One region of the Mesorhizobium sp. BH1-1-5 genome, then DNA from elsewhere that is predicted to be linked to it. Evidence: riboswitches for the same ligand, from Rfam matches in the RefSeq annotation. Region 1 holds a riboswitch; each other region holds the start of a gene.
What was found. Region 1 has a riboswitch for cobalamin ahead of LB572_RS02865 (DUF1636 family protein). Riboswitches for the same ligand answer to the same signal wherever they lie in the genome.

Region 1 (7,341 bases):
CATAGCCCTGTTCCTTCAGGTCATGCAGCATGGCGAGCACGCTCGACGGCACATCGAGGCCAACGGCATAGCCGGTCCGTCCGGGCGCGCTCGGGTAATCCGGGATCAGGATGGCAAGCTTGCGCTCGGCCCGCACGGTCCGCTGCAGACGAATAAACACGGCGATCCGCTTGGCCACCTGCGCCACGCGGTCCACTTCCGGCCGGTTCGCAAATGCTCGAAACGCGAGCTCCGGGTCGGTTTCGACCTCACCCTTGAAGGAGATCGCGCCGGCCAGGATGCGGCCGTCGAGCTCGGGCAGGACGACATGCATGGCGAGGTCGGCGGGCGCCAGGCCGCGCTGGTTCTTTTCCCAGACCTCGCGGCGCGTCGTGGCGACGATGACCTGAAAGACGGGCACGCCGCCGCGGTCGAACAGAGTTTCGGCGCCCGGTTCCGCGCCGGAGGCGAAGGCTGTGGCGGTGATGATGGCGGCAGGGCTTAGCGAGGCGAGCGCGGTTTCGACGAAGGCGAGGGACGCCGGGTCCTTGAGGCTGGAAACGAAGATCGGCATCGGGGCCATGCCTTGCGAGCGTAGCGCCTCGACCAGCGCATCGATCGGCGCGACATCTGCTGCGAGCAGCATCGAGCGGTAGAAGAGGATGGGGATGACGCCGAGCTTGTTGGCGTTGAGTTCCGTCGCCCCCCTCTCTGTCCTGCCGGACGTCCCCCCCTCAAGGGGGGGGATTGCCCTGTCGTCGACGGCTTCGCCAATCGTAGATGCTGCGGATGGCTCCGTCGTGGGTGGAGCGGAAAAAGCGCCCAGGCCCGCGACGGCCGATCTCCCCCCTTGAGGGGGAGATGTCCGGCAGGACAGAGAGGGGGGCGAAGGATCGCCGACATTTGAAAGATCAGGCTTTTCGACTACCCCCAACCCCGGCTGATAAAACCCCGCCTTGGGCACGCTGACCGGCTCAACCACGGCCGCATCCGACCCGGCCAACCGCGCCAGCCTTTGCACCAGTGCCGCCATATTCGCCGGCCCGCCTTCGCGGAAATAGCCAAGCAGGGCGTCGAGCTCCTCGCGGGGCAAAGTGGAGCCTTCGATAAGCCGCTGGTCCTCGTCATGGCTTTCGCCGGGCAGCAGCGCCAGCTTGATGCCGCGCTCGCGGGTGACCGCGGCGAGCTGGTCGCAGCCGTAGCGCCACCAGTCGTAGCCGCCGAGGATGCGGACAAGGACGACCCTGGCATGACGGGCGACGCTGTCGATCCACAGATCCACCGACATGGGGTGGCGAAGGTCGCGCAGTGCTGCCAGCCGCATCGAGGGCAGCCGTTCCGCATCCGCCTTCCAGGCGGTGGCCAGGCCGGCGAGATCGCTGTCGGTGAAGGACAACGCCACGACATCCGCAGGCGTCTGCCTGAGGTCGATCGGCTCGGCGAGATCGTCGAGCGAAGCGGATGTGGTGGCGAGGATATGCATCGCAGTCCGGATTTGCCTCAGCCGGCGAGGATACGCTCGATCGCCGGGCGGTTCAGCCCCTTGAGGCCGATGACGACGAGCCGCGATCGGCGGTCATCCTCGGCCGTCCAGGCGCGGTCGTAATAGTGGTTGACGCGCGGCCCGACGGCCTGCAGCAGGAGGCGCATCGGCTTGCCGCCGACCTCGACGAAGCCTTTGACGCGCAAAACGTTTTCCTGCTCGGCGGCAAGGGCGACGCGCTTTGCCAGCTCGTCGGGATTGGCGATCGAAGGGATGTCGATGACGAAGGAATCGAAATCGTCGTGCTCGTGGTCGAGTTCGTCGTCGTGATGGGTCTTGCGGTTCTCGATGTCGTCCTCGACGGCGAGGCCGAGGCCGAGCAGCACGGACGGATCGACCTTGCCTTGCGCGGTCGGCACGACCTTCACGGCGCGCGCCACATGCTTGCCGATGACGGCGTTGGCGCGCTCCGAGCCGGCCGCATCCATCAGGTCGCTCTTCGACAGGATGATCAGGTCGGCGCAGGCGATCTGGTCCTCGAACACTTCTTCGACCGGATCGTCATGGTCGAGCGAGTCGTCCGCGGCGCGCTGGGCCTGCAGGGCGTCCATGTCGGAGGCGACGCGGCCGTCGGCCAGTGCCGGACCGTCGACCACGGCGACGACGCCGTCGACCGTGACGCGGCTCTTCACCGTCGGCCACTGGAAGGCCTGCACCAGCGGCTTCGGCAGAGCGAGGCCGGAAGTCTCGATCAGGATGTGGTCGACCTTCGGTGTGCGCGACAGGATCTGGTCGAGCGCCGGCACGAAGTCGTCGGCCACGGTGCAGCAGATGCAGCCATTGGCGAGCTCGACGATGTTTTCCTCCGGGCAGGTGTCGACGCCGCAGCCCTTCAGGATCTCGCCGTCGATGCCGACGTCGCCGAACTCGTTGACGATGATCGCCAGCCGCTTGCCCTTGGCGTTTTCGAGCAGGTTGCGGATCAGCGTCGTCTTGCCGGCGCCGAGGAAGCCGGTGACGACGGTGCAGGGAACACGGGAAACGGAAGCGTTCATGGTCAGTCCTTCAGCATATCGAGGGGAGGGATGCGGGCAACCAGGCCGCGCTTGAGGGAATCGGGCCGGCCGCGCCAGGGGATCAGGCCGTCGGTCGAGGTGGCGAAGAGCTTTGCGCCGGCGACGAGATCGGCGCCGCTGGCAGCATTCAGGTCGCCGAAGACGTAGCTCCAGCAGCCGTCGCGCAGCAGCGCGGCGCTGAGGCGGCGCTTGCAATTGCCGAGGCATTCGACGGTGCGGATGCGGATATTTTCGCTAGTGGCGGCGCGGCGCGTGTCTTCGGCCAGCAGCGCGCCAGCGCGCGGATGCGCGTCCGAACCGGTCTCGTCGCGGCAGGAGGAGCAGACGATGACGGTGACGCTGGCCAAAGCGTCGGGCTCGGACGAAATGTCCTCAATGTTTGCCGGGAAACTGCCGTTGCGATCCAAAACCAGGCTCCTTGCCCGGAAAACCCGCCGGGCATTCGGATTCTTAAAGTCTCAGACGGCAGGTCTCCTGGCTCGCGGGTCGTCGCCTCGAATGCCGCCTTCCCGGGAACATCCCAGTGGTTTTCGGCAAAGGCTCGTCGCTTACAGTTGCGGGGACAGCCGCGGATTTGGGTTTTTGGCCCGCACCGCATTCCCTCTTGGCTCCTCCCTTTGCCGGGAGAAGACCGTCTGGGTCAGGATTTAGGCTTACGGCTAGGCGCCTGTCAACGCACGGCTACGACACCGCGATGTCGGCCAGCGCCGGACCGAGGTCGCCGGCCGGCGTCACTTCGATCGCCTCCAGGCCGAGCCAGCCCTGCATCTGCTTCAGCTCATCGAAGAGCTGGGCGGCGGTGTCGGGTGGCGCACCGGCCTCGGCATAAGCGGCGTGGACGCGAAGCACGCTGGCCGGGCGGTCGGCCCTCAGGTCGACGCGAGCGACGATGCGGTCGCCGAGCAGGAAAGGCAGCACATAATAGCCATATTGGCGCTTTTCCGCCGGCGTATAGATCTCGATGCGATAACGGAAGCCGAACAGTTTTTCGGTGCGGGTGCGTTCGAAGACCACTGGATCGAAAGGCGCTAGCAAGGCGCGGGCTTCGATGCGGCGCGGGATTCGGGCGTCCTTGTGGAGATAGGCGGGCTTATCCCAACCTTCGACCTTGACCGGCAGCAATTCGCCGGTTTCGACCAGTTCCTCGATGCGGTCCTTGGTGTCGCCGGGCGCCAGGCGGAAATAGTCGCGCAGATCGCCATAGGTGGCGATGCCGTGGGCGCGGGCCGAGATACGCAGCAATTGGCGATGCGCGTCCTCGACCGACGGTACGGGCAGGTCGAGCACGGCCTGCGGCAAAACGCGCTCGGGCAGGTCGTAATAGCGTTCGAAGCCGCGCCTGTAGGCGGTGGTGATGCGGCCGGCCCAGAACAGCCATTCGAAAGCGTGCTTGGCCTCGCTCCAGCCCCACCAGCCGCCATTGCCCTTGTGGCCCTCGATATCGGAGGCCGCGATCGGACCGCGATCGGCGACCTCTCTATATATCTCGTCTATCATTTCCTTGCGTTCACGGCCCCATTTGGCGAGGCCGAGATACATCTCGTCGCCCTGCTCGGCGCGCTGCATGCGCCAGCGCATCAGCGGGTAGGTCTCGACGGGCAGGAACGACGCCTCATGCGCCCAATATTCGAAGACTGCGCGCTTGCGGGTGACCGCGGCGTTGTCCAGGAGCGCAAGCGGGTAGGGGCCGAGGCGCGAATAGAGCGGCATATAGTGAGCGCGCACCACCGCGCTCACGGAATCGATCTGCAACAGGCCGGTTCGCGAAAGCACACGCGCAAGGTGCCGGCGATCCGGAACCGCCGCGGGGCGAGGGTCGTTGAACCCTTGCGCGCCGAGCGCGATGCGTCTGGCCATGGCCAGCGAAATCTTATCCTTCATCGAGGCGCCCTTGCCTTGATCGTTTGCCGGATATCTAGCCGGTGATTCCAGCGATGCTAGCAGGCAAATGGCGGGAGATGTGTCAGGAGAGAAAAGTGGAGTAAAAAATGAAGGAAATCAAACAAGAGCGGATCGGACCAGTTTCTTCCGATAAGGCGTCCAGGGCCGCGAATTGAACAAGGTTTGACTTGCGTCACCGAAACCGCTGCGCTAACCCTCGCCGCGTTGCAGCATGGGCCTCTTAAAACGGTTCAGCGGTTAAACTGTCACGCTTCCGCATTAGAGTTCGTTGCTGTAATCAAAGTGAACTACCCCGCCGAAGGAAAGCCGCCGCATGAGCGCACTCCTGAGTTCATATCTGCCCATCGTCCTGTTCATCGCCGTGGCGATGGTCGTTGGTCTGGCGCTGCTCGTCGCCCCCTTCCTAGTGGCCTATCGCAATCCCGATCCGGAAAAGCTTTCCGCCTATGAATGCGGGTTCAACTCGTTCGACGACGCCCGCATGAAGTTCGACATCCGCTTCTACCTGGTGTCGATCCTGTTCATCATCTTCGATCTCGAGGTCGCCTTCCTGTTCCCGTGGGCGGTGTCCTTCTCGAAGGTCGGCATGCTCGGCTTCTGGTCGATGATGGTGTTTTTGGCGGTGTTGACCATCGGCTTTGCCTATGAATGGAAAAAAGGAGCGCTGGAATGGGATTGAACGACAGTTCAGGCACCCTCGTCGCGCCGAAGCCCAAGGGCATCATCGACCCCAATACCGGCAGGCCGGTGGGGGAGGACGACCCCTTCTTCCTCGAAATCAACAATGAGCTGGCCGACAAGGGTTTCCTTGTCACCTCGACCGAAGCGCTGATCACCTGGGCGCGCAGCGGCTCGCTGATGTTCATGACCTTCGGCCTTGCCTGCTGCGCGGTCGAGATGATCCACACCTCGATGCCGCGCTACGACTCGGAGCGCTTCGGCGTCGCGCCGCGCGCCTCTCCGCGCCAGTCCGACATCATGATCGTCGCCGGCACGCTGACCAACAAGATGGCGCCTGCGCTGCGCAAGGTCTACGACCAGATGCCGGAGCCGCGCTACGTCATCTCGATGGGCTCCTGCGCCAATGGCGGCGGCTATTACCACTATTCCTATTCGGTGGTGCGCGGCTGCGACCGCGTCGTGCCGGTCGACATCTATGTGCCCGGCTGCCCGCCGAGCGCGGAAGCGCTGCTCTACGGCATTCTCCTTCTGCAGAAGAAGATCCGCCGCACCGGCACGATCGAACGGTGAGCCGATGACCCAGGCGTTGAACGAACTCTCCACATATCTCGGCGAGAAGCTCTCCGGCCGCATCGGCGAAGCCGTGCTTGCCTATGGCGAGCTGACGGTCTCCGTCGAGCCGGCTAACTTGATCGAGGTGGCGACCTTCCTGCGCGATGATGCGCGTTGCCAGTTCATCTCGATCATCGACATTTCCGGCGCAGACTATCCTTCGCGCGCCAGGCGTTTCGACGTCATCTACCATCTGTTGTCGCCAAAGCAGAATGTCCGTATCCGCCTGAAAGTTCAGGCTGACGAGGAGACGCTGGTTCCCTCGTTGACAAGTGTTTATCCGGGCGCCGACTGGTACGAGCGCGAGACCTATGACCTTTACGGCGTGCTCTTCTCGGGCCATCCCGATCTGCGCCGCCTTTTGACCGACTACGGCTTCGAGGGACATCCGCTGCGCAAGGATTTCCCGCTCACCGGCTTCGTCGAGGTTCGCTACGACGACGAGGCCAAGCGGGTCATCTACGAGCCGGTGGAATTGAAGCAGGAATTCAGAAACTTCGACTTCTTGAGCCCATGGGAAGGGACGGATTACGTCCTTCCGGGGGATGAGAAGGCGAAACAGTGAGTAGGGAAGTAGTGAGTAGTCAGTAGGGAAGGAATTGGGAAAGAAGATCGAATCCTATCGTGACTTGGTGGTGTGGCAATCGGCAATGGTACTTGCCGAGAATTGTTATCGCATCACCAAAGGTTTTCCGAGAGATGAGATCTATGGAATGACCTCCCAGATGCGCCGCTCGGCGGTTTCTATCGCCGCGAACATCGCTGAAGGGTACGGTCGTGAGAATAGAGGTTCTTTCGTTCAATTTCTGCGCATGGCGCAGGGTTCATTGAAGGAACTGGAGACGCACATACTGCTGGCATGCCGGATCGGTATGTTGGAGAGAGACAACGAGACTGAACTGCTGCTGCGGTGCGAAGAGATTGGAAAAATGACGCGATCTCTGATCAGAACGGTGCAGGCCAAGCAGGCGGAATGAAGCAGGCATTGAGATTGATGGCCACTATTCACTACTCACTACTGACTCTTCGCCAGAGGCGCCACAATGGCTGAAACCTCCGTCCGCAACTTCAACATCAACTTCGGCCCGCAGCACCCCGCGGCGCATGGCGTTTTGCGCCTGGTGCTGGAGCTGGACGGCGAGGTGGTCGACCGCGTCGATCCGCATATCGGTCTCCTGCATCGCGGCACCGAGAAGCTGATCGAGGCCAAGACCTATCTGCAGGCCGTGCCCTATCTCGACCGGCTGGACTATTGCGCGCCGATGAACCAGGAGCATGCCTTCGCGCTCGCGGCCGAGCGCCTGCTCGGCATCGAGGTGCCGAAGCGCGGCCAGCTGATCCGCGTGCTCTATTCCGAGATGGGCCGCATCATGTCGCACATCTTGAATGTGACGACGCAGGCGATGGACGTCGGCGCGCTGACGCCGCCGCTGTGGGGCTTCGTCGAGCGCGAAAAGCTGATGGTGTTCTACGAGCGCGCCTCTGGCTCGCGCATGCATGCGGCCTATTTCCGGCCGGGCGGCGTGCACCAGGACCTGCCGCGCCAGTTGGTCGAGGACATCGGCAAGTGGATCGACCCGTTCCTGAAGTCGATCGACGACCTCGACA
Region 2 (7,341 bases), on a different contig from region 1:
ATTCGAAGGCGAAGGCGGTGTTGAGCTCCGGTCGGTCGCGAAAGATTTCGGTCCAGCGCGCCCTGACCAGTGCCGGGATGCTGGGCATGGCGGCGGCGAGGAACGCAGACAGGAACAAGCTCCAGACTGGCCAGTGCTGGTTGGCCGCAACGATCAGTGTCGCGAAGGAAATGACCGAGACGAGCGTCATCGGCGCGGCGATCGCCGTCTGGCCGCGCCGGTCCACCAGCCGCGATACCTGCGGCGACAGGAAGGCGTTGACCAGCGCGTAGGTCGCGGAGACCGCCCCGGCCAGCCAGTATTCGCCATGCGTCTGCGACAGCATCGCCACGATGCCGATCGGCGCCATGGCGATCGGCAGCCGCGCCATGAAGGCGGCCGCGGCAAAGCCCTTCGTGCCGGGAGCCCGAAAAATGTCCGCATAGGGGTTTCGCATGATCCTGCTCCTCGACAAGGCTGCATACTAAAACTACATACGCTGCGTATGAATGTGAGATAGTTCATACGCTGCGTATGTCAATTGGCATACGAGACGTATGTGAATAGGGCCAGGCCATGCATAGACCGCGCCAGGAGATGATCGCCGAGACACGCGCCAAGCTGATCGCGGCCGCTCGCCATGCCTTTGGCACGATCGGCTATGCCGAGGCCTCGATGGACGATTTCACCGCGTCGGCCGGCCTCACGCGCGGCGCGCTCTACCATCATTTCGGCGACAAGAAGGGGCTGCTGCAGGCGGTGATCGCCGAGATCGACGGCGAGATGGCTGTGCGCGTGAACGAGGTGGCCTCGAAGGCGCCGACCCGCTGGCAGCATTTCGTCGACGAATGCACCACCTATATCGAGATGGCGCTGGAGCCGGAAATCCAGCGCATCATGTTCCGCGACGGGCCGGCCGTGCTCGGCGACCCGGCGCAATGGCCGAACGCCAATGCCTGCACGGCCTCAATGACCGATCACCTGACCGCGCTGCAGGAAGAGGGCGTGGTCGTTCCCGACCTCGACCCGGAGACGACCTCGCGGCTTATCAATGGCGCCAGCAGCCAGGCCGCGCAGCGCATCGCCAATTCCAAGGATCCCGAAGCGACCTCGAAGAAGGCGATCGCGGCGTTCAAGCAATTGCTCGAAGGCTTGCGCAAGAAGGCCTGACCGGACGCTTGGGTAACCAAGCCACCGGGTTGTGCACCGGTTTCGGACCGACGCTACCCTCCCGTGATTGACAATCGCCGGGGCAAGCGCATCCTCCACCGCCAACTCATACAGCGCCGCGCGTTCTTTGAACGCGCAAAGGACGCTGTAAAACTTGATTTGGCGCATGATCCCTTTCCGAAAATCGATTCCGATTTTCGGGGTCATGCGCGGGGTGTGGAGAGTCGGGGCCATGTGGGACTTCAGCATTGGCCGGTCAGTGTCCATCATGATGCGGACATGGCCGTTCATCGTCTTTCGCATGATCGTCTATTTCGGCATCACCGTCGCCTACATCATGGCGACCGGCACGGGCGCCAGCGTCGGCTACGGCGTCGGCCATATCTCGACCGATCCGGACGGCCCGACGTCCTTTGCGCTGTGGGGCGGCGTGGTCGGCTTCGGCGTCGTCTCGATCGCCGTCTACTGGATCCGCGAATACATCCTTTATGTGCTGAAAGCGGGCCATATCGCCGTCATGGTGCATCTGATCGACGGCCACGACGTGCCCGACGGCCAGGGCCAGATCGCCTATGCGAAGGAGGTGGTCACCCAGCGTTTCGCCGAGGCCAACATCCTTTTCGTCGTCGACCAGCTGGTCAAGGGCGCCATCCGCGCCATCACCGGCCTGATCGGCGGCATCGCCGCATTCCTGCCTATTCCGGGCCTGAGCGGCCTGGTCAGCTTCATCAACACGGTGATCCGCCTGTCGCTGACCTATGTCGACGAGATCATCCTCGGCTACAACATCCGCATCAATTCGAACTCGCCCTTCGAGACGGCGCGGCAAGGCGTCGTGCTCTACGCCCAGAACGGCAAGCATATGGTCAAGAACGCTGTCTGGCTGGCGGTGATCATGTGGGGCGTGTCCTTCGTCATCTTCCTGTTGATGCTGGCGCCCGCGGCCGCCATCCTTTGGGTCATGCCGGGCGAGCTTGCCGGCTGGGCCTTTGTGCTCGCCATCGTCTTTGCCTGGGCCTTCAAGGCCGCCTTCATCGAGCCCTTCGCCATCGCTTCGCTGATGCAGGTCTATTTCGAAGCGATCGAAGGCCAGACGCCTAATCCCGAATGGGACCGGCGGCTCGCCGAGACCTCGTCGAAGTTCAGGGAGTTGCGCGACAAGGCGCTGGGCTCCTTCGGCGGCGGCTCGCGCTGGGATACGCCCCGAGCTGCTTGATCATGGCTTCGATGTGCTGCCAAGCCTCGCAATCGCCGATTTGAGCGGTGCCTCGCCGGCGCCGCGAAAGGTCTCGCTCATCACCAGCTCGGGCAGGGGCAGGCGCTTGCCCCAGCCATGCGCTTCCAGGTCCGGCTTCGGCGCGAAGGCCGAGACGCGGCCGACGCAGAGATAGGCAATCGGCGTGACATGCTCGGGGATCGACAGAAGCCGCTTCAGCGCCTCGGTTTCGATAATGCTCACCCAGCCGACGCCGACGCCTTCGGCCCGCGCCGCCAGCCAGAAATTCTGCACCGCGCAGACGGTGCTGTAGAGGTCCATCTCGGGGTTGTGCCAGCGCCCCAGCGGCGAATCCTTCGAGCGCTGCCGGTCGCAGGTGATGCACAGATTGAGCGCGCTTTCGCAGATGCCTTCGAGCTTCAGCTTGCGGTAGAGCGCCTGCCGTTCCGCCTCCATCGCCGGCAGTTCCTGCTCGCGCGCGGCGAGGAACAGGTCGCGCACCTGCTGCCGCCGTGCGGCGTCGCGGATGACGATGAAATTCCACGGCTGCATGTAGCCGACCGACGGCGCGTGATGGGCGGCGGTGATGAGCCGCGCCAGCACACTGTCATCGAGATCGTCGGATACAAAATGGCTGCGCACGTCACGCCTGGTGAACATGGCCCGGTAGACCGCGTCGCGCGCCAATTGGTCAAAATCATCGCCGCTCGCGGCGATCGCTGCTGCCTTCATCGCTTTTCCCCATGCGACAAGCAGTCTCCCGCCTGACCAAGCGGGTGACCATGTCTGCCGGGCCGGTCTTCTGGCTCGGGATCGTCCCGCTCCGGCGCCTTCCCGTCAGCGACAGTGGCTTTGCCGGCGCGGTCCCCCTTACAGCGTTGGGCACGCCACGGAGTTCAACCGTGTTCCCGATTCTCCCGCGTCGCGGGCACCAGGCAGCGAGATGACCTTATCGCGAAGTCTGGGCCGCGCCAATGGCGCCAGCGACACGGGCTGACGCAATTTTCCCCAGCCATTCGGCTTTCAAACATGGTCATCCGCGCCGCCGGTGCCTAGATTAGGCGCCATGGCCACCCGTCTCTACACGCACCCGATCTTTCTGGAACACCTGACGCCGCCCGGCCACCCGGAGCGGCCCGACCGTCTGCGCGCCATAGAGCGCGTGCTCGACGACGAGGCTTTTTCCGCGCTCGACCGCGTCAAGGCGCCCGAAGGCGATGAGAAAACCATCCTCTATGCGCATCCCGAGGATTTCGTCGAGCGCGTGCGCGCGGCGATCCCCGAAAACGGCATCGTCTCGATCGACGCCGACACCAGCGCCAGCCCGAAAAGCTGGCAGGCGGTGGTGACGGCGATCGGCGGCGCCAACGCTGCGGTGGACGACGTCTTCGAGGGCCGTGCCGCCAACGTCTTTGTCGCCGCCCGTCCGCCTGGTCACCATGCCGAAAAGACCACGGCGATGGGCTTTTGCCTGTTCAACACGGCGGCGATCGCCGCTCGCTACGCGCAGAAGAAGCACCAGGCCGAGCGCGTCGCCATCGTCGACTGGGACGTCCATCACGGCAACGGCACGCAGGACATTTTCTGGGACGATCCGTCAGTGCTTTACTGCTCGACGCACCAGATGCCGCTTTACCCGGGTACCGGGGCGAAGAGCGAGACCGGTGCCGGCAACATCGTCAACGCGCCGCTCGCGCCGCAGACCGGCAGCGATCTGTTCCGCGACGCCTTCCTGTCGCGCGTGCTGCCGTCCATCGACGCATTCGCGCCGGACCTGATCATCATTTCCGCCGGCTTCGACGCGCACCATCGCGACCCGCTCGCCGAGATCAACCTGACCGAGGACGATTTCGACTGGGCGACCGGCCAGTTGATGGAACGCGCCAGCCGCCACAGCTCCAACAGGCTCGTCAGCCTGCTGGAAGGCGGCTACGATCTGCAGGGACTGGCATTTTCAGTCGCCGCCCATGTCGGGCGGCTGATGAAGGGATAGGGTATGGCAGTGGAAGGCAATGAGGACGTCAAGGCGATGAGCTTCGAACAGGCGCTCGACGCGCTGGAGAAGATCGTCGATGATCTGGAGCGCGGCGACGTCCCGCTCGACCAGTCGATCAGGATCTATGAGCGCGGCGAGGCGTTGAAGGCGCATTGCGACCGGCTGCTGAAGGCCGCCGAGGACAAGGTCGAGAAGATCAGGCTGTCGCGCGACGGCAAGCCGGTAGGAACGGAGCCGCTCGACGCCGACTGAGGTGTATTGATATTCAGGTGAGGCCGGCCTGCAAATGGCGGCCTCCTGCGCTTCCGGTGCTCACGTACTTCAAGTACGCTCCGCTCCGGTTCTCGGAAGCCACCATTTTCGGCTCGGCCTGACCTGAATCTCAACACACCTCGGTGCATGATCTCAGACCGGGCAGAGCAAGCAGGTAAGGAGTTCAAGCCATGTGCCGCAACATCAAGACCCTGGCTAATTTCGAGCCGCCGGCGACCAATGACGAAGTGCATGACGCAGCGCTTCAATTCGTGCGCAAGCTGAGCGGCTCGACGAAACCTTCGAGGCGCAACGAGCATGCTTTCCACCATGCTGTCGAGGCGATCGCAGCGATCGCGCGCGAGTTGATCGACTCGCTCGAGACCAGCCAGGAACCCCGCAATCGCGAGGAAGAGGCGGCCAAGGCGAAGGCCAGGTCGGCGCTTCGCTTCGCCTGAGGAACCGACATGAGCTTCTTTCCGGGAAACGATCCTGAACCCGGCGATGCCTTCGCCTGCGATCAGATCGAACTGATGGTCATTCCGAACGCCAAGGATATCGGCGGTTTCGAGGTGCGTCGCGCCTTGCCGACGGCAAAACGCCGTCTGGTCGGCCCGTTCATCTTCTTCGACCGCATGGGCCCGGCCATCCTGCGCGCCGGCCATGCGCTCGACGTGCGCCCGCATCCGCATATCGGCCTGTCCACCGTCACTTACCTGTTCGACGGCAAGATCAGGCATCGCGACTCGCTCGGCACCGAAATGGTGATCGCGCCCGGCGACGTGAACCTGATGACCGCCGGGCGCGGCATCGTCCATTCCGAGCGCACGCCGGAAGAACTGCGCGGCGCGCCGATGTCGGTCTCCGGCCTCCAGACCTGGCTGGCGCTGCCGGACGGCAAGGAGGAGATTGCTCCGGTTTTCGCCAACACCTCGATGGCCCGTCTGCCCGAGATCGATGCCGAGGGCGTCGGCGGCCGCGTCGTCATCGGCGAATTCTCAGGCCTGCGCTCGCCCGTGGCGACCGCTTCGGACACGCTTTATGCCGATCTGCGCCTGGTCGCCGGCGCCAGCGTGAAAATTCCGGCCGATGCCGAGGAGCGCGCCATCTACACGCTGGAAGGCGAAGTCTCGATCGCCGGCGATGTCTTTCCGGCCGAGCGGCTGCTGGTGTTCAAGCCAGGCGAGGAGATCGTCGTTTCCTCCGAGCGCGGCGCGCATTTCATGCTGTTCGGCGGCGCTTCGCTGGGTTCCAAGCGCTATATCTGGTGGAATTTCGTCTCGTCCTCGAAGGAACGCATCGAGCAGGCCAAGCAGGAATGGAAGACAGGCCGCTTCGATATCGTTCCTGGCGATGAGGAGGAGTTTATCCCGCTGCCGGAGGGCTAGGGATCGCTCAACCTCGCGTCACGGACACACATTTACATTCGCCCACCGGCGGCCTATTCCGGCGCATGATTATGGCGCAATTTGCTGGTAGCGCCGTGTTCGATCAATTGAGGTAGGACGCGCCCGAGTGAAGCCAGACACGCCGCTGCTCGATAAGGTCCGCATTCCGGCGGATCTGCGGACGCTTGATGAGAGCGCGCTGCCGCAGCTCGCGGCCGAGCTGCGTGCCGAGCTCATCGACGCCGTGTCGCAGACGGGCGGCCACCTCGGCGCCGGCCTCGGCGTCGTCGAGCTCACGGTTGCCCTGCACTATGTCTTCAACACTCCGGACGACCGGCTGATCTGGGACGTCGGCCACCAGGCCTATCCGCACAAGATCCTGACCGGTCGCCGCGATCGCATCCGCACGCTGCGCCAGGAAGGCGGCCTCTCCGGTTTTACCCGGCGCGCCGAGAGCGAATACGACCCGTTTGGCGCGGCACACTCCTCGACCTCGATCTCGGCCGGCCTCGGCATGGCCATGGGGCGCGACCTGTCGGGCGGCCGCAACAATGTGATTTCCGTGATCGGCGACGGATCGATGTCGGCCGGCATGGCCTTCGAGGCGCTGAACAATGCCGGCGCGCTCGATGCCCGGCTGATCGTCATCCTCAACGACAACGACATGTCGATCGCGCCGCCGACCGGCGCGATGAGCGCCTATCTGGCCAGGCTCGCCTCCGGCAAGGCCTATCTGGGCCTGCGCGATTTCGGCAAGAAGCTGACATCCTATCTCGGCAAGCGCGCCGACCGCGCCATCGCCCGCGCCGTCGAGCATGCGCGCGGCTACGTCACCGGCGGCACGCTGTTCGAGGAACTCGGTTTCTATCACATCGGCCCGATCGACGGGCACAATCTCGAACATCTGATCCCGGTGTTGAGGAACGTGCGCGACAACGGCAAAGGCCCGGTGCTGATCCATGTCGTGACCCAGAAGGGCAAGGGCTATGCGCCAGCGGAGGCCGCGGCCGACAAATATCACGGCGTCAACAAATTCGACGTCATCACCGGCGCGCAGGCCAAGGCGCCGGCCAATGCGCCCGCCTACACCAAGGTCTTCGCCGAGAGTCTGATCCAGGAAGCGCGCGAGGACGACCGCATCGTCGCCATCACCGCCGCCATGCCGAGCGGCACCGGCCTCGATCTGTTCGGCGAGGTGTTTCCGCAGCGGACCTTCGATGTCGGCATTGCCGAGCAGCATGCGGTGACCTTCGCAGCGGGGCTGGCCACCGAAGGCTACAAGCCCTTCGCCGCCATCTACTCGACGTTCCTGCAACGCGCTTACGACCAGGTCGTGCACG
Region 3 (7,341 bases), on a different contig from region 1:
GGACCGCTTCACACCGTCCTGCTGCGCCAAGCGCTGGCCGGCATAGCCCCTGACTGAACAAACGCTGCCGCGTCGCATGCGCGGCCGCGTCCTTCACCAATCAAAGCAACAGGCGGCCATTCGGACCGCCATACTGGAGAGATTACTCATGTCCACCGCAACGCTCACGGCGCAGCCGGACACTGCTGTCAGCACCCGGCTCTATCGCGCCATCTGGCGCTGGCATTTCTATGCCGGCCTCTACGTCATCCCGTTCCTGCTCGTGCTCGCCTGCACCGGGCTGATCATGGTCTACGGCAACTCGGTCGAAACCTTCCTCGGCGCCAAGCATTACGTGGCGCCCGGTGGAAAGCGCGCTTCCTATGTCGCGCAGTCGCAGAACGCCGTCGCGGCAATCCCGGGGGGCTCGCTCAAGCTCATGGTCGTACCGAAAGAGGAAGACCGCGCGACCGTCTTCATCGTCAACGGCAATGGCAAGGACAATGTCGTGGCGGTCGATCCGCACGGGGCCAAGGTGCTCGACACCATCGTCAAGGACGACACCTGGTTCTACTGGGCCGACCATATCCACGGCACGCTGCTATTGGGCGATGTCGGCGACCGGCTGCTCGAGATCGCCGCTGGCCTCGGCATCGTGCTGATCCTGACCGGCCTCTACATGTGGTGGCCGCGCAATGGCCGCTCGCTCGGCCGCGCCCTGCTGCCGAACCTCGGGTTGGGCGGCCGGGCGTTCTGGAAGGATCTGCACGTCTCGCTCGGCTTCTATGTTTCTATCGTTCTGTTCTTCTTCTTTCTGTCGGGGCTTTCCTGGACCGGCATCTGGGGCACCAAGTTCGTACAGGCCTGGAGCACGTTCCCGGCGGCGAAGTGGGACAATGTTCCGCTCTCCGACAAGACCCATGCCTCAATGAATCACGGTGCGCTGAAAGAAGTGCCATGGACGCTCGAGCAGACGCCGATGCCTAAGTCGGGTTCGCAGGCGGGCGCCGCCGGGTTGCAGATGGGCTCCGTCAATCTGGACACCGTCGCTGGCTACGCCCGCGCCAACGGCTTCACCGAGCAGTTCCGCATCAACGCGCCTCAGGACGATGGCGGGGTCTATACGATCTCGGCCGATTCCATGGATGCCGATACGCATGATCCCTTTGGCGATCGCACCGTCCACATCGACCGCTACACGGGCAAGATTCTCGCCGACGTGCGCTTCGCCGACTACGGGCTGGCCGGGAAGGCGATGGCGGTGGGCATTGCTCTGCATCAGGCCAATCTCGGCTGGTGGAACACGGCGCTCAACGTGCTGTTCTGCCTGTCGGTCATCGCCATGGCGCTTTCCGGCGTCGTCATGTGGTGGAAGCGCAGGCCCGCTAGGCGGCTCGGGGCGCCGCTCTATCCCAAGAACTACAGGGCGCCGGTCGCGATCATCGTGATCGCGCTTGCGGTCTCGATCATCTTCCCGTTGACGGGCCTGGCGATCGTGGCCTTCTCAATCATCGACTTCTTGATGCCCAAGCGGTTTAAGGAAGCAGGTCTACAGCCGGCGGGGGCCTGAGTGCAGACTGCTTGACGGTCGCCCGCCTGGCGCGGGCGACCTCGGCCTTGAAGATCCGGCGAGCCGCTATGCGGCGATTGACCTGTTTCGCGAGGCGTGCGAGCCGAAGATCGACCAGCCAGCGGCGATGAGCGCCGTCGCTGCCAACACCAGCACGGCAAGGCTGGGCAGGTGGAAGAAAACGCCTCGCCATCGCGGCTCGACGATCTCGCCGGTGCTGAAGCCCTCGGCGCTGAACTGGCACAGGACCCAGGAGGCGCCGCTACGCACCATGTCGGCGTCGATGTTGGAAATCAGCGCCTTGGCTTCGTTCTGGGCCGAGGGCATCTTCGCCATGTAGGTGAGAAGAGCCTTGGCGGTCGCCAGATACGCATGACTGCATTCGTTAAATGGACTCTGCTCGTCGGCAAGGCTTCCCGGCATCAACCCCCAGAGGCAGTATGTGTATTGCAGGTTGCCGTGATTGTAGAGGCGCCGGAAGGTCGGATCGGTCTCTGTCTGCCGCAGAGCCAGATCGAGGATATCGCTGCGATAGCGGGCGATCACCGCCATCTGGCCATGGGTGAGGCTGGGAATCTGGATGCCGGGCGGGGGCGGCGTCGAGCGCGTGGTGTGCGCATCAGCAGGCGCGGCGGCGAGCAGGAAGACAAGCGCGAAGGCCGCCAGGGCGAAAAACCGAGGCGGCCAGCGCATCGCGGGTCAGGCGTAGCGGCGGGCGCCGCCACGCTGGTTGCGCGCCGCGAGCTCTCGCTCGACGACAGCACCGAAGGCAAGCCCGATGACGGTCCACATCACCAGCTGAATACCCAGCGAAGCGACGCGGAACTGCCAAAGCACCACCGCCGAGAACTGTTCCGGCACCTCGTTGATGTCGGGAAGAGCGGCCTTCACCAGCGCGAAAACGACGAGGAAGGCAAGGCCGGCAACGATCGTCGCATCCCAGGCGCCGAGTCTGTCCCACAGCCGTTGCGCGAGGCCCACAGCCGCTACCATCGTCGCCAGCGAAACGACGATCATGATGAAGAACAGTTCGGTGCGGTAGCCGATGGTTTCGGGATTGCCGACCGAGGGCGGGTTCGCCGGATATTTCAGCCCAGGAACCACGATCACGGCGAAGAAGCCGAGCAGCGCCAGCAGCGCGGAGGTGGCGCGGGGTCCGAGCGATCCCATCCTACCATAAGCGAACGAGAAGACGAGTGAGAACAGCCCGCCAAGCGCGGCGCCATAGACCAGCACGCCGCTGGCGAGGCCGATGCCGGCCTGCGTGGCGCGGCTGACAATCCCCGGCTCCGGCGCCACGCCGGCGGCCTGGTCCTGCTGTTCCTCGAAGGCGATGGCCTTGTCGACCTGCGGCTCGCCATAGACCCGCGCAAAGGCGAACGCCAAAATCCCCGCGACCAGCCCGACGAGCATGCCGCGCAGCAAGAGTTTTCCGACCATGTCAATCTTCCCTTAGTGGCAGGGGAAGCCGAGCAAGTGGCGGCCGTCATGCACGAATTCGTGCACATACATGCCGCGGATCAGCGATGTCGCGCCTTCTTCCGCACCGACGAAATAGATCGCCAACATAAGCAGCAGGCCGCCGAAGATGGCCCACGGCAGAAGCTCGCGGACTGGAATCGGCACCGGGCCGTAGCTGGGTGCGAAGGTGGTGTCGGACATTTTTCCTCTCCTGGGATACTGCGTCCCGTTGATCGAACGAATGCTACGGAAGAAGGCCTGACTTTCGGCTGTTGCCGATCACAGTGGCGCGACCGTGCCGGATTTACACCGACTTCCAATCCCGTATCGTCGCAGACACTATTCAGCGCCTCGTTCGCCGTCAATGTATCGTCAACGAGCGACACGAGATCGTGACGCGCAATTCGACTAGGCCACAGAGGCGGTTTTGATGCTCGTACGCCTGACGATGATCGCAAGTGGAGCAACGCTTGCCGCGCGCAAGGGGCGCTTCCCTTTAGATGAGCGGCTGGAGTCGCAGGCACTCACTCGCGCGAGCGCGGTCGGCCCGGGGTTGCGCCGCGCCGACCGCGTCTGGACCAGCCCGGCGCTGCGGGCGCGCCAGACCGCCGAGGCGTTCGGACTAGAAGGCTCGGTCGAGCCGTTGCTCGCTGACCAGGAATTCGGGCAATGGGGAGGCAAGGGTTTTGAAGAGGTGCAGGCCGAAGATCCGCAGGGCATATCCGCCTGGTTCTCGGACCCGGATGCGGCTCCCCAAGGGGGCGAGTCACCCGCCGACGTCGCCCGTCGGACGGCAAAGCTCATGGAGCGGCTGGTTGCCGAGCGTGGCCACACCATCGCGGTGACCCACGCAGGCATCATCCGCGCCGCGATCATTCATGTCCTCGGCGCGCCGCTCTCTTCGGCCCGGAAGATCGATGTCGAGCCACTCAGCTTTACCGATTTCCGCAGCGACGGCACCCGCTGGCTGCTGCGCGCCCATGGTTCGCAGCCGCGCGGGCGGCCCGGCGCCGACTAGCTCTAAATCAGGAGTTCGGATCCAGCATGCCGAAAATCGAAACGAACAGGATCGCGGCGAGCGCGAGCACGATCTCGATGGCGGTGCCAACTCGGATCGCATGGAGTGCGGTCGAGTGCGCACGACCGATACGCGGCACGAACCAGTAGCGGTTGGCTGTCGCCATCGCAATCATGGCCAGGACGGCGACAACCTTCATCGACAGCAGCATGCGATAGGGCGACGACAACCCGAACGGCCAACCGACAATGAAGAAGCTGTTGGCAATTCCGGACAGAATAGCCAAGGTGACGACGACATGGCCGGCGTTCGAGAAGCGGCGCAGTGCCGTCGCGGCGTCGGCGTCGAAAGGCGCCTTGCTGGCGCTTGCCAGGATGAGCAGCAAAGGCAAAAGCGCACCCACCCAGGCGCCTGCCGACAGGACGTGCAGGGCATCGTTAAGCGGGTGGACGATGCCCCGCCACCCTTCGTTCATGACCGCATGACCGCTAAGCGCCAGGCAGACGAGGCCAAGCCCCGATGCGATCGCGGTTGTCGCCAGTCTTAAGCGGGGCGCGATCATTTGCGTGGCGACAAGCAGGACGCCGGCCAAAGCTTGAGCCAGCCACGCCGTACCGATGTTGGTTGAGGCAAGAACATCCCATAGCATCTGGCCGTTCACGGCGTCGGACCAGCCGTCGCCGATCATCGCCGTTTGTGTCGGCAGGGTGAGGCAGGTAGTACCCAGGGTCAGGCTGACTGCGGCGAGGCGAAAGATTGTCAGCCTGCCCGCGACCGGCTCCGCCACGGATTGCGGCACGAGTACCGCAAGATAGGCAGAGGTACCCCACAGCGCCATCAGCGAACTGTCGTGCACGAAGCGGCATGCCGCAAGCAGCACATCCGGGCTCATGGGCCAGTCCAGCGGCAGAGGAACGGAGCGTCGGTCATGGAAAGGCAGGCGGAAATGCCGGGGCACCCCGTCATTCGCGCTCAAGGCTTCACGGTGAACTTGTAGTCGCCGTGGGTCTTGTGGCCATCCTGCGAGAGCGCATGCCATTCGACCTTGTAGGCGCCTGCGCCGAGCCCGGCGGGGAGATTGACCATGAACGTCTTGTCGCCGTCCATAAGCATGTCGCCATCCGTCTTGATCTCCTTCTTATCCGGCCCAGTGACCTTCACGCCGGTAAACTTCAGATTGAGTTCTTCACTGAACTTGAGGTCAAGTTCGGTGGGGGCTTGTTTCACCGTGCCGTTGACCGGGGGTTGCGCGGCCTCCAGATGGGCGTGTGCATAAGCGACGCCTGAGAGCGTGACAGAGGAGACAGCCGCAAAGGCGGCGGAGAGAATGACATTACGCATGATTTTGATTCCTTGTTTTCAGGTGGCCTTGGCTCAGCCCAATCGAACCGTGAATTTGATTTTGTGATTTGCCCTGCCGAAGCCCGGACAGGCTTTGCAAGATGATGGGAGCCGGGGGACGGCGGGCCGCGCGGACCGAGAGGTCCCAGTTTCTGACCACGGACTGGCGCGACGGCGAGCCGCTTGTCATCGGAAACTAGCAGGTAGGTGATCGGCGCGGCGCCGACGCTGTCCGCTTCGGGGATGATGGCCGTTCCGAGATCGCATCCGGACAGGCAGCAGTCACAACTATATCCGCCCTCATGCGAAGAGTCGTGGCCGGGGCCGCCGGTATCAGTCGTGCATAGGACGTTGCCAAACGCATCGCGAGGTCCGGCAGCGGCCTGCGCTCCCATCCAGGCACCGCCTAGCAGGGTCTGGAAGAGGAGGATTAGGGCAGCGGCAATCGCTGCGGAAGCGGACCATCGTTTGCAGGGCATCTTGATCTGGCCGGCCCTCCGAAGGCAAAGCTACGCCTGTGCTATCGCCGAGGGCACAAATCTCGCTTGCCGAAGCTGGCCACTGTAACGCTAGTTGCCGGATATCATAAGTGCCAAAGGGTCGACCACGCTTCTGATCGTGACGAAGGTCCGGAAAGACTTCACATTCTTGTCATCATGGACGACTCACTGCGAAACCGACCGTGAGGTTTCATCCTGAAAGCTGGAGTGTGAGCACGTGGACCCGATCCAGCAAAACGCCACGAAGATTCCGCAGGAGACGCGAGCGATCCCGGACTAAAAAGTCGATCAATATCGCCGAGCAAGCCGTCTGTCGAAGAAGCCAAAGCCGTTCGTCACCAATACGGCCAACAGGAAATATCCTAGCGCGGCAGCGAACAGCGGCTCGTAGACCCTGAAAGTCTGAGCGCGAACGAGGTTTGCGGCACCCATCAATTCGAAGACGGTGATCGTCGAGGCCAGGGCGGTACCCTTCAAAAGCAGAATATTCTGACCGCCGATCGCCGGCAGTGCCAGCCTGAAAGCCTGCGGAAGAAGCACGGAAATCATGATCCGCGTTTTGGACAGGCCAAGCGACTGGCCGGCTTCGCGCTGTCCCTCCGGGATCGACCGGATCGCGCCCCTCCATATTTCGCTGCAATAAGCCGCTGTGTTCAGCGACAGTACGAAAAACGCGTAACAGGAGGCGCCTCGCAACAGGGGCCACATCATGCTGTATCGTATGGCAGGGATCCCGGAGAGGATCTGGCCAACGCCGTAGTAGCAGAGGTAAAGCTGGACGAGGAGCGGAGTGCCCCGAAATGCCAGGGTGAAGGCGTCCGCTGGATAGCGCACCCATCGCCTGCTGGACAAACGAGCCAGGGCGATCGGGATCGCAAGCAGATTGCCGACCACCGCGCAGCCGACAAACAGGACAATGGTTGTCTGAATGCCTGCCAGGAGTTGGCTGGCGAGATATGCCTCAAACTCTGTCACGCTATTTTCGCCTTCCGGGATTGCCAGTGGCTGTTTCCAAGCCCTGAAAAAGCATCGCCGAAATGCCTGACATCACGAGGAACACGATTGCGATCGCGCAATAGAACACGAAGTAATCGTGCGTTGCGCCCGCGGCCATTTTGCCCGCCAGAACAAGCTCCGTAAAACCAATGAGGCTGACCAGCGAGCTTTCCTTCAGGACGACCAGCCACAGATTGCCGAGGCCTGGCAGTGCCAGGGGGACCATCTGCGGCAACGTCACCAGGAAGAATGTCTGGCGGCGTGTCAGACCGAGTGCATGGGCCGCCTCCAACTGACCTTTCGGGATAGCGATGATCGCACCGCGCAGGACCTCGGTGCTGTAGCCGCCCTGCACGATGCCGAGCGACAACATCGCAGCGACAAATCCGTTGAGCTGAAATTCCGAAGTCAGTCCCGTCAGGCTCACGACCCAGCGCAGCGCGTCGGTCGCGGTATAGTAGACGAGAAAAATGATG
Region 4 (7,341 bases), on a different contig from region 1:
AGCGTCGAGCCATAGGCGATCGAAAGCAGCGCGAGCGCGACCAGCAGGATCGCGCCCAGCGCCATCGCCAGGACGAAGGGCTTGCGGTGTGGTCTCAAAACGCTTCCGGATGCATGGCCCTGGCGATCTTGCCGATCGCCTCGATATTGGCGGGTCCGGGCGTCAGCTCGGCGTAGCGCAGCGCAACGAAGCGCTCGTTCCTGACGGCGTCCGTCTCTTTCATCGCCGGGTGGACTTTAAGGAAATCGAGCAGCTTCCTGTAGCCGCCGCCATCCTGGTAATCGAGCAGGATCAGGAACTGCGGATTGCGCGAGGCGACCGTTTCCCAGTCGGTGTTGCCCCAGCTCGTCTCCATGTCGGCCATGATGTTCTCGCCGCCCGCGGCAGCGATCATGGCGTTGGGAATGGCGAACTTGCCGGCGGTGAAGGGCTTGTCCTCGCCGGAATCGTAGAGGAACACGCGCGTGCCCTTGGCGCTGCCCACTTTCGCGGTGATGCCGGCGAGCTCGGCCTTCCAGCCGTCGACCAGCTTTTCGGCCTCCGCCTCCTTGCCGAAGATCTTGCCCAGCTTCTCGACGTCGCCGTAGAGCAGGTCCATCGAGGCGGCGGGACGGTTCTTGTCGAGATGGACGCAGCTCTCGGTCAGCACCAGCGTCTTGATGCCATGTGGGGCAAGCGTGTCGGGGGTGACCTCGCCGCCCGGCTTCATGCCGTAGTACCAGCCGGCGAAGAAGAAATCCGGCTGCACGGCGACGAGGTTTTCAAGCGTCGGATATTTCGGCGCCAGCTCCGGGATGGCGCCCTGCTCGGCCTTGAACTCCGGGCCGACCTTGTACCAGCCGGTGATGCCGGTCAGCCCGACGATCGACGGCTGCAGCTTCAGCGCGAAGGCCATCTCGGCCATGTTGAGGTCCTGGATTACAGCGCGTTTCGGCGGCGCGTCGAAGGTGAGCGGCTTGCCGCAGCTGTCGACGGTGACTGGGAAAGCGAAGGCGGCCGGGGCGACGAGCGACAGGGCCAGCGACAAAGCGAGGCGTTTCACGGAATGATGCTCCTTGTTTTGGGGTGGGCAGGTTCAGGATGGCGACGACGCGCGCGTGGGCAGCTCGAAAACGGTGAGCTCGCGGTCCTCGGTCGGGTGCCGCAGGCGCAGCACATCGATGCCGAACACCTCGCGGATAAGCGGCTGCGCCAACGCCTCGCGCGGCGGCGCCAGCGCATGCAGCCGGGCGTTGCTCATCACCGCGACGCGAGTGGCGAAGGGCGCCACAAGCGCGAGGTCGTGCAGCACGGCGACCACGGTCATGTTGAATTCGGCCACCAGCTCGAGCAGTTCTGCGCGGGCGCGCGGGTCAAGGTGATTGGTCGGCTCGTCGAGGAACAGGATCTTCGGCTCTTGCGCGATGGCACGGGCGAGCTGCGCGCGCTGGCGCTCGCCGCCGGAGAGCGAGCCGATGGCGCGCGCAAGCAATGGCAAGAGCCCGGTTCGGCGCAGCGCCTCGACGACGATGTCGCGGTCGTCGTGCCGGCGCCTCAGGCCGGCGTGCGGGACGCGGCCAAGCTCGACATAGTCGATGAGCGCCAGCCGTGGATCGGGCTGGTCGGTCTGGCCGACGACGGCGATGCTGAGCGCCCGCTCGGCGGCGGTGATCCTGTCCAGCCGGCGCCCGGCCAAGCGAACCTCGCCGCGGCTCGGCGACAACGCCCCGCACAACATGCGCAGCAGCGTCGTCTTGCCGGCGCCGTTCGGGCCGATGATGGCAAGGCGCTCACCCGCCGCCAGCGACAGGCTGAGATCCTCGACCAGGGTCCGGCCGTTTGCCGTGGCGCGCAGATCGCGGGCTTCGAGCAGGGGCGCGCTCACCGGACTTGCTCCGTTGCCTTACCCGCGGTGGGGATGCGCGCCAGTATCTTGCCGGCGAGCCTTGCCGGACGCTGGCCGGAATTGCACCAGCCGTCGGGCAGCGAGGCATAGAGCCTGGCGAATTCGACCAGCGGGCCGGCATCGGTGCCCCTGTCGATGGAACCGAAGAGATAGGTGGCTTTGCCTTGCGCCTTGAAGGCCACGGTCAGCGGCCGCGCGCAGCCGGCCATGCAGTCGATGGTCTCGATGGCAAAGGAAGGTGTCTGCCGCAAGGAGAGCCTGGAGCGAAGGTCGGCGCATAAATCCCCGCCGGACCTCAGCCCGGTCAGGGTGTCGCGGCACAGCGAACAGACGATGATACGATGGCTTGAGGCTTCCAACATTTCCGTCACTTTCCAAAATGGCGACGGAAGGATGCTGGGCGAGCCGGCCGACAGGACGGTGCCCGCGTCTCCTCCCGGCACACCCCGTCCGGTCAACTCGTGTCGATGGCAGGTCTCCTGGCTCGCGGGTCGCTGCGCCATCCGCCTTCCCAGCCTTGCCGGCCAGTGGCATTTCGGATGGAGCTCGCCGCTCACAGTTGCGGGGGCAGCCACGGGTTCGACCCAAAGCGGATCTCACCGTGTTCCCTTTTCACCCCTCGCCTTGCGGCTCGGGGACCATGACGCAGCCATCGTAGGTTGTCGCCGTCCGAGTCGCAACGGGCCTCTGTCCGCTCCTTGCGCGAGAGACGTGGCGGGATCGTCGTGTCGTTGCCGCAAGTTTCTGACCCTTTTTGATATGTAATAACATTACCAACTAGCCTACGCTACTTGGCCTGTCAACGTCGTTCGACTTCGCTTGAAACGCAATTTCGATCAAACTGGCGCGCGGCGCGGCGGCTAGGGTCGGCCTGCCAAATGCGAGGAACCATGAACCCGACCGAGAAAGCGCTGTGGTTTGTCGAAAGCCACCTGCCCGACGCCATCAGCCTCGACGAAATAGCGGCAAGCAGTGGCGTGTCGCGCTTCCATGTGACGCGCGCCTTCGGCGCGGCCACGGGACGATCGGTCATGGGCTATATGCGGGCGCGCCGCCTGAGCGAAGCGGCGCGCAAGCTGGCCGGCGGCGCGCCCGACATTCTTTGCGTCGCGCTCGATGCCGGCTACGGCTCGCATGAGGCGTTCACGCGGGCTTTTCGCGAGCAATTCGGCACCACGCCGGAGTTGGTGCGCGCGCAAGGCTCGACCCAAAACCTCGACCTCGTGGAGCCCATTCTGATGGACAGTTCGCTTCTCACCGCACTCGAGCCGCCGCGCTTCGAGACCAGCCGCCCCTTCCTCATCGCCGGCCTCGGCGAGCGTTATCGGGCGGGAACGGAGCTTCCATAAGGCGGAAGGGAGCGGACTTACCGGGTGCCGCTCCAGGTCCTTTTCGACCATTTCGTGATAGCATTGCAGACTGGTTCGGGCAAACGCTGCTGGGCGACCCGCGAACTAAAGCTCCAGGTTCCAGGTCTGGCCGACCAAGTCCTTGCCGAAGGAATGATGGCGTTCCTCGTCGACCAGCCTGAAGCCCGCTTCCTGGTAGATGCGGCGGGCCGCGCCCAATATGTCGTTGGTCCAAAGCGTCAGCGTCCGATAGCCCTTGGCGCGAGCGAAGGTGATGCACTCGTCGACCAGCCGCGCGCCGATGCCGAGGCCGCGCGCCGATGGTTCGACATAAAGCAGCCTGAGCTTCGCGACCTTGGGCGATTTGCGCACGACGAAGACCGAGCCGACCACCTCGCCTTCGCGCTCGGCGATCCAGCTTCGCTCCCATTGCGGGACGAAGTTCTTGACGAACTCGCCGAGGATCTCAGCGACCAGCGCCTCGAAGGTCTCGTCCCAGCCATATTCCTGCGCATAGAGCATCCCCTGGCGACGCGTGACCCAGCCGATGTCGCCGACCTGCAACGGCCGCAGGATATACGGCACCTTCGGTTCGGGCCTGTCGCCAAGCAGATCGTGGACGGTGCGCATGGCCTTGACCAGCCGCTCCTGGTCGGCCGGCGCCAGGCGATCGAGCAGCGCGCGCACCTGGTCGTGCGAATCCTGGTTGAGCGGCGCGAAGGCCTGGCTGCCCGCCAGCGTCAGCGCGATCGAGGCGCGGCGCGCGTCGGCCTCGCTTGCCTCGCGCTCGACCAAGCCGCGTTCCTCGAATTTTTTGAGGAGACGGCTGACATAGCCGGGGTCGAGGCCGAGATCGCGCACCAGGTCGCTGGCGACCAGCCCGTCACGATTGGCAAGTTCATAAAGCACCCGCGCCTCGGTCAGCGAGAACGGGCTCTTCAGCAGGCCTTCGTCGAGCAGGCCGATCTGTCGCGTGTAGAAGCGGTTGAAGGCGCGCACCGTATCGATGCGTTCCTTGCCGGGATGATCGTGGATGGTCATGGGAAGTCCTCCTGTCTTGGACAGGATCAATCATTTAGTTGACTGAGTCAATAAAATGCTTGTGGCGAGCCGCCTCACAACTTCGTCATTCCAGGGCGGAGCAAGGAGCGGAGCGACGCGCGCAGACCCTGGAATCCATGCCGGGACGGTGGTCAGGGAGTGCTACGCCGCAGAACGGAGTTCATGGACCCTGCATCAGGTGCCAAGGATCCAATTCGTTGCATAGCGGAAAGGTAACGGAATGGATTCTAGGGTCTGCGCTCCGCTTCGCGTCGCTACGCCCTGGAATGACGAGGTTGCCGGAAGGCCAGCGCCAAGTACGCCCGCAGTGGTGCCCCTCACCCCATCGGCAGAACCGGCCAGAACTCCACGATCCGTCCGCCGGCGAACACCGCAATCGCACCGAAATGCTGGAGCACGGCCTCGCTCTGCGTCGGCCGCAGAAAGGCATAGTCTCCCGGCTTCACGTCCACTCTCGCCGGCAAGCCCATCAATTGCTGGTTGGAGGAAAGGCCCATCAGGCCGTTCGGCTTCATGCCTTCGGGAAACACCGGCTCGGCCATCCACTTGCCGCCATAGAGGTAGCAGCCCTTGCGCGGAAAGAGGCCAAGCGCCTGCAAGGCCGTGGACAACCACGCGGGTCCCGGCAGCAGCGCATCACCCGTCTTCAGGATCGGCGTTGTGATGAAGGCGGCTGGCTGGAGGCCGTCCAGGCCGGGCGTGTCGAAATCCTTGGGCAGCACGAAGGCCGAGCCCATCGAGACTTCGTTGGCGACTGCCGCGCCATGCAGCAGCGCCGTCTTCGAGCCGCCGATGTTGAGGATGCGGCGCTGGTCTGGCTCCAGCGCCGCGACGAACTCCGCGGCCTTGGCCGAGGCCTGCTTCAGCGCCTTGGCCGCTCCACCGAACAGACCAGGAATCTCCGGCGCATGCGCCTCATAGGCCATGATGCCTTCGCAGTGCAGGCGCTCCGGTATCGTCAGCGCCTTGATCTGCGCGGGGTCTGCAAAACCGCCGCGATGCAGGCCGACATCCACCTCGAAGGCAAAGCGCAATTCGGTGTCGAGCGCGGCGGCCATGGCGCCATATTCGGCTAGCCTCTCCGATGTGTCGATCAGCCAGCAGACGCGCGACCACCAGCCAGCGCCGCCCCTGGTCAGCGCGGCCTTGGCGGCACCGACCGGCATCGGCTTGCCGTAGAGCAAGTCGCCCTCGGGAAAGGCGTCAAGCACGGCCTGCGACACCGGCGGATGGAAGGTCATGAAGCGGTCGGTGCCAAGCGCCCTGGCGATATGCGAAAGCAGCGGCACGCAAGGCAGCGACTTGTCGACCAGCCGCACGCCAAGGCCTGGCGCCAGCCTATCCTTCACCAGCGCGATGTTGCGGTCCAGCCGGTCGCGGTCGAGCACCAGGCAGGGCCGGAAAATGTCGGCGGCCCTCAATGCTTCGGACAGGGCAGCAAAATAGGCGTTCATGGTTGGATGCCGAACAGGCCGGCCATATAGGGCGAGACGAAACGGTTTTGCGGATCGATGTCTCGGCGCACCGCCATCGCGTCGTCCCAGCGCGGATAGAGTTTTTTGAAATCCGCCGCCCTCAGGCTATGCATCTTGCCCCAATGCGGCCGGCCGCCATATTTGCGGAAGATCGGTTCGGCGGCGCGCATGAAGGGCAGCGGATCGTTGGCCGCATCATGGTGGATGGCGATCGAGCAGGTCAGCCTCTTGTGGAAAGGCGAAAGCCAGAATTCGTCGGGCGCCACCGAACGCACCTCCATCGGGAAATAGACTTCCGGAAAGTGCTTTTCCGTCAGCGCGATGATCTCGGCCAACGCTTTGGGACCTTCCTCGTAAGGCAGGTGGTACTCCATCTCGTTGAATTTGGTGCGACGGTCGCTGGCGTAGACGTTGAGCCAGTCCTGCACATAATCCTCGGAGGACACTTTCTTCACCGCGCCCCGGATCAGCGCGCGGCGCAGCGACGGCAGCCAGCGCAAGGCCGTGCGCAGCTTTCGCAGTGTCGCCAGCCCTTCCTCATCGTCCTCGGTCGGCCGCGCCGTCGTCGGCGCGTCGCTGATATCGCTGGCGATGAACTGCACATAGTCGGCGAAGGGGATGTAGTAGAATTCCGCCGAGCGATGCGCGGCCATCATCGTCTCGAAATTCTTGAGCATGTCGCCGACCGGCAGCACCCATTTGCGGCGGCGCAGCCGATAGGTCGCAATGTTGTTCACCGCCACTTCGGTCAGCACGCCGAAAGCGCCCAGCGCGACGCCGGTGGCGTGGATCATATCCAGGTCGTTCGCACGGCTGAACTCACGCAGCTTGCCTCGCCCATCCACGAGTTGCAGCGCCTCGAGCTGCGTGTGATAAGCGCCGAGCGTCGGGCCTGAGCCATGCGTTGCGGTGCCCAGCGCGCCGCCGATCGCCTGCTTGTCGATGTCGCCCATATTGGGCAGGCCCTGGCCGATGTCCTGGAGGATGTGCATCAGGGCGCCGAGCCGCGTTCCCGCCCTCACCCGCGCCCGGTTGGCCGCGGCGTCATGCGAGACCAGCCCTTCGATCTTCTCCAGCGAGACGATGGTGCCCTCGGACTGCACCAGCGGCGTGAAGGAATGGCCGGCGCCGGCGACGCGCAGCGGACCGGGCGCCGAGCGCACCAGCTCGGCCAGTTCGCCGGCATCGGCCGGCGTCGCGATCCGCTTCGGGGAAGCCTTGACGAAGCCGGACCAGTTGCTCCAGGCGTTTGCCATATTGGTTCTCCCGCTCAGGCCCGGCCGCGGCGGCGCGCGACCAGCACGAAGACGCCGAGCAGAAGCACACTGGCCAAAGCGGTGGCGGCGGCGAATTCGGGCACCGGCCGGAAATTCGCGCCGTCGATCAGCAGCGAGGCGGCGATCGGGCCGATGGCGAGGCCGAAGAGTTGGGCTGCCGGCACCAGGAGCACCGCGGTGCGCGTCTCGTCGGCGGTGATGGCGAGGCGGATCTGGTAAGGCACGATGAAGAGCAGGATGAAGCCCATCACCAGCGCCACCGCCCAGAACACCGAAACCCCCGGGCTGGAAGC

Region 2: linked by a shared signal. The riboswitch ahead of bluB (5,6-dimethylbenzimidazole synthase) and the one ahead of LB572_RS02865 (DUF1636 family protein) in region 1 are both predicted to bind cobalamin.
Region 3: linked by a shared signal. The riboswitch ahead of LB572_RS20730 (CbtB domain-containing protein) and the one ahead of LB572_RS02865 (DUF1636 family protein) in region 1 are both predicted to bind cobalamin.
Region 4: linked by a shared signal. The riboswitch ahead of LB572_RS04545 (DUF1636 family protein) and the one ahead of LB572_RS02865 (DUF1636 family protein) in region 1 are both predicted to bind cobalamin.

The regions. Positions count from the first base shown of each region.
Region 1 covers NZ_JAIUIM010000002.1:66,536-73,876, reverse strand. Annotated here, with positions in the region: gene LB572_RS02875 (cobaltochelatase subunit CobN) at 1-1,462, opposite strand, end outside; gene cobW (cobalamin biosynthesis protein CobW) at 1,480-2,517, opposite strand; gene LB572_RS02865 (DUF1636 family protein) at 2,520-2,945, opposite strand; cobalamin riboswitch at 2,985-3,189, opposite strand; gene LB572_RS02860 (winged helix-turn-helix domain-containing protein) at 3,220-4,419, opposite strand; gene LB572_RS02855 (NADH-quinone oxidoreductase subunit A) at 4,754-5,119, shown strand; gene LB572_RS02850 (NuoB/complex I 20 kDa subunit family protein) at 5,110-5,691, shown strand; gene LB572_RS02845 (NADH-quinone oxidoreductase subunit C) at 5,696-6,298, shown strand; gene LB572_RS02840 (four helix bundle protein) at 6,333-6,710, shown strand; gene LB572_RS02835 (NADH-quinone oxidoreductase subunit D) at 6,777-7,341, shown strand, end outside.
Region 2 covers NZ_JAIUIM010000023.1:63,980-71,320, reverse strand. Annotated here, with positions in the region: gene LB572_RS26120 (MFS transporter) at 1-436, opposite strand, end outside; gene LB572_RS26115 (TetR/AcrR family transcriptional regulator) at 556-1,149, shown strand; gene LB572_RS26110 (hypothetical protein) at 1,382-2,365, shown strand; gene bluB (5,6-dimethylbenzimidazole synthase) at 2,366-3,097, opposite strand; cobalamin riboswitch at 3,140-3,316, opposite strand; gene LB572_RS26100 (histone deacetylase family protein) at 3,432-4,358, shown strand; gene LB572_RS26095 (exodeoxyribonuclease VII small subunit) at 4,362-4,613, shown strand; gene LB572_RS26090 (DUF2277 domain-containing protein) at 4,805-5,071, shown strand; gene LB572_RS26085 (pirin family protein) at 5,081-6,001, shown strand; gene dxs (1-deoxy-D-xylulose-5-phosphate synthase) at 6,129-7,341, shown strand, end outside.
Region 3 covers NZ_JAIUIM010000015.1:104,986-112,326, reverse strand. Annotated here, with positions in the region: gene LB572_RS20745 (PepSY-associated TM helix domain-containing protein) at 149-1,549, shown strand; gene LB572_RS20740 (hypothetical protein) at 1,616-2,242, opposite strand; gene LB572_RS20735 (CbtA family protein) at 2,249-2,989, opposite strand; gene LB572_RS20730 (CbtB domain-containing protein) at 3,002-3,211, opposite strand; adenosylcobalamin (AdoCbl) riboswitch at 3,256-3,337, opposite strand; gene LB572_RS20725 (histidine phosphatase family protein) at 3,441-4,028, shown strand; gene copD (copper homeostasis membrane protein CopD) at 4,036-4,920, opposite strand; gene copC (copper homeostasis periplasmic binding protein CopC) at 5,001-5,369, opposite strand; gene LB572_RS20710 (ABC transporter permease) at 6,158-6,844, opposite strand; gene LB572_RS20705 (ABC transporter permease) at 6,846-7,341, opposite strand, start outside.
Region 4 covers NZ_JAIUIM010000003.1:41,270-48,610, forward strand. Annotated here, with positions in the region: gene LB572_RS04530 (FecCD family ABC transporter permease) at 1-65, opposite strand, end outside; gene LB572_RS04535 (ABC transporter substrate-binding protein) at 95-1,042, opposite strand; gene LB572_RS04540 (ABC transporter ATP-binding protein) at 1,076-1,864, opposite strand; gene LB572_RS04545 (DUF1636 family protein) at 1,861-2,247, opposite strand; cobalamin riboswitch at 2,337-2,543, opposite strand; partial or broken gene LB572_RS04550 (helix-turn-helix domain-containing protein) at 2,776-3,222, shown strand; gene LB572_RS04555 (helix-turn-helix domain-containing GNAT family N-acetyltransferase) at 3,340-4,275, opposite strand; gene LB572_RS04560 (alanine racemase) at 4,614-5,750, opposite strand; gene LB572_RS04565 (D-arabinono-1,4-lactone oxidase) at 5,747-7,027, opposite strand; gene LB572_RS04570 (MFS transporter) at 7,042-7,341, opposite strand, start outside.